Regions from separate parts of the Streptomyces sp. NPDC053750 genome, predicted to be linked through region 1. Evidence: riboswitches for the same ligand, from Rfam matches in the RefSeq annotation. Region 1 holds a riboswitch; the other holds the start of a gene.
The links. A riboswitch is a leader RNA that binds a small molecule or an ion and turns the genes downstream of it on or off. The one in region 1 is predicted to bind cobalamin.
Positions count from the first base shown of each region.

Region 1 (3,402 bases):
CCCCCACCCTCAGCCACCAACCCGGACGGGCCGCGCCCCCGCCGGGTGAACCCAGCCTTTCCGCTCGCCGGGCAGGTCTCAACAGACGCAGCAACAGCAGCAGCGCGACCGGCAGCTGCAGCAGCCACAGGACGGTGCGCGGCCACTCCCCGTACCAGACGTTGGTCCCGTACAGCAGCGTGTGCCACACGCTCAGCACGTACACGACGATCACGAAACGGTGCAGCCGGCGCCAGGTGTTCGCTCCGATGCGGTGCCGGACGTAGAACAACAGCCCCAGCGGAATCGCCAGGTACAGGGCACCCTGGCCGAGCGGGATGGCGATCCGGCCGGTGCCGGAGTCGTACCAACCGGGCACGAAGCTGTCGGCGAAGGCCACCCACAACCTCTCCGCCCAGTCCACCTTCGTCTCGTAGCGCACGAGTTCCGCCGCGAACATCAGCGCGTGGGCGAACATCAGTGCCATGGTCGTCAGGCTCGTGGTGCGGTGCCAGCGCTCCAGCACCTGCCGCGAGACCGGCAGCCGGGCGGGGCGCGGCCCCGACAGCAGCAGACCGAGCATGACCGTGCCCCACGCCCACAGCAGCCCCGACCAGCCGAACGCCTGGCTGAGCAAGTACATCCAGTAGGTGCCGGGATCGTCCATGAACGGCATGACCGCGACGGTGTCCGAAGCGCCCGAGTCCATGCGCGCCCACAGGAGGGCGAACACGAGCACTGTGACCACCACCGCCGCGGTGGCGTCGGGCAGGGCGGACCGCAGGTCGCCGCGCAGCGCCACGCGGTCACCGGGAAGCCGTCGTCGTCCGGGCGGGACTACTGCCCCGTCCTCGTCCGGCCTCACGTCTGACGTCATCAGGGGCCTCCCGGGCACGGGCCATCGCAGCAGCGGTGCGCATGTGGCGTGAGACAACAAGTCTGGCCGAGGGGACGGCGATCCCCAGAGGCGTTATCCGGCCAGAGCCGCCACGAGAACTGAGCGTGGCACACCTGGTTTCCGCCTTCCCTCCACATTCAAGACAACCGCCGAAGCCCCACTGTCGCAGGAATACGAGCGCCTCTACGCTGATACACGCAGTCGGTTCGCGCCTCCCGTCCGCCCGGACGCCCGGTGGTGCGACGCAAGAGGGAACCCGGTGCGAGTCCGGGACTGTCCCGCAGCGGTGAGTGGGAACGAAAGCCGTCGATGTCACTGGGCCCGCGTCAGGGCCGGGGAAGAGACGGCCGGTAGGTGTCCGCCCTTTCGGCGGACGTGCCCGCGAGTCCGAAGACCTGCCACTGCGCCCGCGTCCCGCGCGGGCTGTGCACGTGACCTCGTGGACTGGGTCGGCGGTATGGGTGGTCGTACGTCGTGCGTGTGGCCGCGCCTCCTTCCCTGTCGGTGTGCAAGGCCCGGTACGGAGGAGGATGGCGTGCGGGACCCAGCCGGTTCGCGTCGGCCGTACCGACCCCGGGTCGACGTGTCGTCCGACGGACCGGGACAAACGAGCCTCGGACCCGTCGCGGGCGTCCTCCAGGAACCGGACGTGGCTGTCGGCACGGTGTCCGGTGTCTGCCACGGCACCCTGGGCGAGCTGTACCAGGGACCGCTGCGAGCAGGCACCGATCCTGAGATCGCGGTGGTGTCCTTTCCCGTGGACCGTCACTCCTGGGTGTACTTCACACCGAGGACGACGGCCGGACCACCGCGTCCGCTGGCACTGGGTGAGAAGTCGGCAACAGCGGCCCGGCTCTTCCTGGACCACTACGGCCTCGCCCTGCCCCCGGGCGACTGGCACACCCACTCCGAACTGCCGGTGGGCGTGGGGATGGCCAGTTCCACCGCGGACATCGTGGCGACGCTGCGCTGCCTGTTCCGCGTCTTCTCCCTCCCGTACGACACGGACGTGGTCCTCGGCGTCCTGGCGGACATCGAGCGCGCCGACAGCGTCTTCCTCGACGAGTTCGCCCTGTACCTCAGCGGCCGGCACCGGGTGGTGCGGCGGCTGGGCCAGGACATCGGCTTCCACACCGCCTACGTCACGGAAGCCGGCACGGTGGACACCGCCGCCGTCACTCCCCTGCTGCTGGACCACTACCGGCGCCGCGGCGAGGAGTACCAGCGGTGTCTGACCGATCTGCTGAAGGGCTTCGACTCGGGTGACCCGGCCGCCGTCGCCCGTGCCGCAACGACCAGCGCCGCGTTGTCCCAGGAGGTACTGCCCAAGGCGACCTTCGGCAGCCTGCAAGCCCATCGTGAGCGGTTCGGCGCCGACGGCGTCTTCGTCGCCCACACCGGCTGCCTGGCCGGCTATCTCTTCACCTCACGCCCACGGGCCGAGGTCAAGTCCGAACTCTCCGCGTTCTTCCACTCGCTCGGCCACCAGTGCACCTTCGCCCAAGGAGGCTACGGGTGATCCACCCCCACATCGCCGACGCCCTGAAAGTCCCGGACCTCGTCCGGCTCACCGACGGCCTGGTCCTGCTGCGGTTCGAGTCGATGAAGATCTACTCGGCCCTGGCCGCCGTCCGCCATCTGCTGGAACGGGGCACCGTCCGTCCGGGCCAGACCCTGATCGACAGCTCCAGCGGCATCTACGCCTACGCCCTCGCACTGGCCTGCCACCGGTACGGCATGCGGTGCCACATCGTCGCGTCCACCACCGTCGACGCCACCACCCTCGCCCAACTGGAGATCCTCGGAACCACGGTGGAGCAGGTCAGACCGTCACGGAACCTCAAGCTCGACCAGGAACTCCGGGTGCGACGGGTGCGCGAGATACTCGCCGAGCGTCCCGATCACCACTGGATGCGCCAGTACCACGACGACGTCCACTACCTCGGCTACCAAGAGGTCGCCGACCGGATCGCGGCGGAGTTCCCGGCCGCACCACTGACCGTCGTCGGCGGGGTGGGCTCCGGAGCCTCGACCGGCGGCATCGTGGAACGCCTGCGCGTCACGGACCCCTCGGTGCGTCTGGTCGGCGTCCAGCCCTTCGGCAGCGTCACCTTCGGCAGCCAGGACCACCACGATCCCGAGGCGATCATCGCCGGCATCGGCTCGTCGATCGTCTTCGACAACGTCCGCCACCACATCTACGACACCGTGCACTGGCTGGACTTCACCCACGCCATGGCCGGTGCGGTCGCCCTGCTGCGCGAGCACGCGGTGTTCGCCGGGCTGTCCACCGGTGCCGGTTATCTGACGGCGACGTACGAGGCCCGCCGCCATCCCGACCGACTGCACCTGGTGATAGGGGCCGACACCGGACACCGCTACGTGGAGCGCGTGTTCGCCCGGCACGCCGAGGCCCTGGGCCCGGCCGCGCTGAAACCCCTCGAGATCCGCGCTCCGGAGGAGATGACCATGCCCTGGTCGAGGATGACGTGGCAGCGCACTCCCTGCCCGGCTCACTGGAAGGA
Region 1 is NZ_JBITXB010000002.1:130,464-133,865, reverse strand. Features, by position in the region: gene ACIGO6_RS06010 (ferric reductase-like transmembrane domain-containing protein) at 1-856, opposite strand, end outside; cobalamin riboswitch at 1,113-1,278, shown strand; gene ACIGO6_RS06005 (hypothetical protein) at 1,527-2,396, shown strand; gene ACIGO6_RS06000 (cysteine synthase family protein) at 2,393-3,402, shown strand, end outside.

Region 2 (3,402 bases), on a different contig from region 1:
GAACGCGCCCAGGTTCACCGAGCCCAGGTTGCAGACGGCCGTCTCGCCGTCGTCGGTGACCTCCAGGATCTCCGTGCAGAGGTTGGAGGAGTGGATGACGTGACCGGGCTCGGCGGTCTGGTTGGCGGTGCGGTTGGCGGTGTCCTTGAAGGTCATCCAGCCGTTGCCGGTCTGGGCGAGGGTGCGCATCATGCGGCCGTACAGCTCCCTGGCGGGAAGCGTCCTACGGGCCAGGCCCGCGGCCTCGGCCTTGCGGTAGGCGGCGTCGAACTCCTCGCCGTACAGGTCGACCAGCTCGGGCACGTCCGAGGGCGAGAACAGCGACCACTGCCCGTCGGCGTCCACCCGGCGCATGAACTCGTCCGGCACCCAGTGCGCGAGGTTCAGGTTGTGCGTGCGGCGGGCGTCCTCGCCGGTGTTGTCGCGGAGCTCCAGGAACTCCTCGATGTCCGCGTGCCAGGTCTCCAGGTAGACCGCCGCCGCGCCCTTGCGCCGGCCGCCCTGGTTCACCGCGGCGACCGAGGCGTCCAGCGTCTTGAGGAACGGGACGATGCCGTTGGAGTGCCCGTTGGTGCCGCGGATCAGCGAACCGCGGGCGCGGACGCGGGAGTAGGCGATGCCGATGCCGCCCGCGTGCTTGGAGAGGTTGGCGACCTGGTGGTAGCGGTCGTAGAGGGAGTCCAGCTCGTCCTTGGGGGAGTCCAGGAGGTAGCAGGACGACATCTGGGCGTGCCGGGTGCCGGAGTTGAAGAGGGTGGGGGAGGAGGGCAGGTAGTCGAGGCGGCTCATCAGGCCGTAGAGCGCGGCGACTTCCTCCGCCGAGCGGGCGGTGTCGTCCTCGGCGAGCCCGGCGGCCACCCGCAGCATGAAGTGCTGGGGCGTCTCGACGACCTTGCGGGTGATCGGGTGCCGCAGCAGGTACCGGCTGTGCACCGTGCGCAGGCCGAAGTAGCCGAAGCGGTCGTCGGCGGACGGGTCGATCAGCGCGTCCAGACGGTCCGCGTGCAGCCGTACGAACGCGGCGGTGCGGTCGGCGATCAGACCCTCGCGGTGGCCGGTGGCGACGGACTCGGTGAAGGTCGTGACGCCCTGGGAGGCGGCCTCGGCGCGGATGCCGGTGGTCAGCAGCCGGGCGGCCAGCCGGGAGTACGCGGGGTCCTCCGCGATCAGGCCGGCCGCGGCCTCCGTGGCCAGCTCCCGCAGCTCCGTCTCGTCGGCGTGCGCGGACCGGCCGCGCAGTGCGGCGGCGGCGACCCGGCCGGGGTCGGCGCCGGGGAGGTCGGCGGTCAGCCCGGTCAGCGTCCGCAGCAGGGCGGCACCGGGACCGTCGGGTTCCTCGGTCGCCGTCGCCGGGGTCGCTGAAGCCGGATCGGCTGGCGCGATGGTCACGTGGGGCACTCCCTCGCTCGGCACGGGGCCTGGCGGAGGGCAGGGGGCAGCTCACGAGCGCACGCGGCGTCGCGTCCACCGGCCCACTCCACGAGGCCCGGACGTCATGGCACCCGGGCCGGGACGGCCGGGCGCACTGTCGGCAGGTCCTCGGACTGACCATGCGTGGACGCACGTGCGAAAGACGTGCGGAAACACGCAAGTACACCGTTGCGGGACAGTTCCGGATTCGCACCGGATTCCCCTGCGGCGACAGCGAGCAAGAGCATACATCTTGTGTCGGGTTCCGTGAGCACCCCCAGATGTTGTGTCGCGCCGGTCTCAGAGTGTCAGCTCATAGGTGAGCAGAGTGATGTCGTCGAGCTCCGGCAGCGGGTTCCAGTCGCGCCCCGGGGTGCGGGTGAAGCCCAGCCGTTCGTAGAGGCGGTGGGCGGTGCGCATCGTCCGCTGGGTCGACAGCACCACGCGCACGCAGCCCTCGACGGCCCGGGCGCGGTCGACGCAGGCCCGCACGAGCGCCTCGCCGACCCCGCGGCCGCGTGCCTCACGGGTGACGGCGAGCATGCGTATCTCCGCCTCGCCGGACCCGGCGATGTCGGCCATGGGGCCGCCGCGGGGCACGAAGGTCACGCCGCCGAGCACCCGGCCGTCCGCAGCGGCGACCAGCACCTCGGCCGCCGCCGCCCGCTTGGCCACGTTCCGCAGCTCGCCGAGGTACGCGTCGCTCTCCCCGAAGTCGAGGAGCCCGTCGCGGAGATAGGCCCCCGCGGTGATCTCGCCGAGGGCGTCGTACTCGCCAGGTGCCGCCTGCCGGATCTCGAAGTCCATGGGGCCGAGTGTGCCCGACGGGTACGACAACAGGCCGCCGGATTTCTCCGACGGCCCGTCTCGAACCGGCGATCAGTGCGAGGAGCCCGCCGTGGCCGGCGGGAGCTCCACCTCCACGCCCGGGTCGCCCGCGTCCGCCGTGTAGTCGCCCGGCTTGGTCTCGTCGACGCCCTCGGGTGCCTTGACGGCCTTCAGGACGAAGGTGAGGACCACGGTGACCAGTACGTTCAGTACGAAGGCGGTGAGGCCGATGTAGCCGATCTCGCCGATGCCCGGGATCTCCTTCGAGGAGCCGCCGAAGTGCTTCTGCGTCGGCGAGGCCACCCCGTACGCGGCGACCGTGCCGTAGATCATGCCGACCGCCCAGCCGCCGAGCAGTGCCCAGCGGTGGAACCAGCGGGTGAACAGGCCGCCGACCAGGGCCGGGAAGGTCTGCAGGATCCAGATGCCGCCGAGCAGCTGGAAGTTGATCGCGACCGTCTTGTCCATGCCGAGGACGAAGACCAGCGCGCCCACCTTCACCAGCAGGGACACCAGCTTGGAGACCTTGGTCTCCTGGGCCGGGGTGGCGTCCGGCTTGATGAAGTCCTTGTAGATGTTGCGGGTGAAGAGGTTCGCGGCCGCGATCGACATGATCGCCGCCGGGACCAGGGCGCCGATGCCGATCGCCGCGAAGGCCACGCCCGCGAACCAGTCCGGGAACATGTTCTCGAACAGCTGCGGGATCGCCAGCTGGCCGTTGTCCACCTTGACCCCGGCCGCGATCGCCATGAAGCCCAGCAGCGCGAGCAGGCCCAGCATCAGCGAGTACAGCGGCAGGATCGTGGTGTTGCGGCGGATCACCTCGCGGCTGCGCGAGGACAGCGTCGCGGTGATCGAGTGCGGGTACATGAAGAGCGCGAGCGCCGAGCCGAGCGCCAGGGTGGCGTACGTCCACTGCCCCGTCGCGTCCGGGACCAGGCCGCCCTTGCCCGCTTCGGTGAACTTGTCACCGGCCGAGGCGAAGATGTCGTCGAACCCGCCCAGCTTGATCGGGATGTAGATGATCGCCACCGCGATCACGATGTAGATCAGCGTGTCCTTCACGAACGCGATCAGCGCGGGCGCGCGCAGACCCGACGAGTAGGTGTACGCCGCCAGCACGCCGAAGGCGATCAGCAGGGGCAGGTCCTTGATGAACCAGTT
Region 2 is NZ_JBITXB010000006.1:173,827-177,228, reverse strand. Features, by position in the region: gene ACIGO6_RS19100 (ribonucleoside-diphosphate reductase subunit alpha) at 1-1,389, opposite strand, end outside; cobalamin riboswitch at 1,513-1,668, opposite strand; gene ACIGO6_RS19095 (GNAT family N-acetyltransferase) at 1,711-2,217, opposite strand; gene mctP (monocarboxylate uptake permease MctP) at 2,290-3,402, opposite strand, start outside.
Region 2: another riboswitch for cobalamin. It lies ahead of ACIGO6_RS19100 (ribonucleoside-diphosphate reductase subunit alpha); the one in region 1 lies ahead of ACIGO6_RS06005 (hypothetical protein).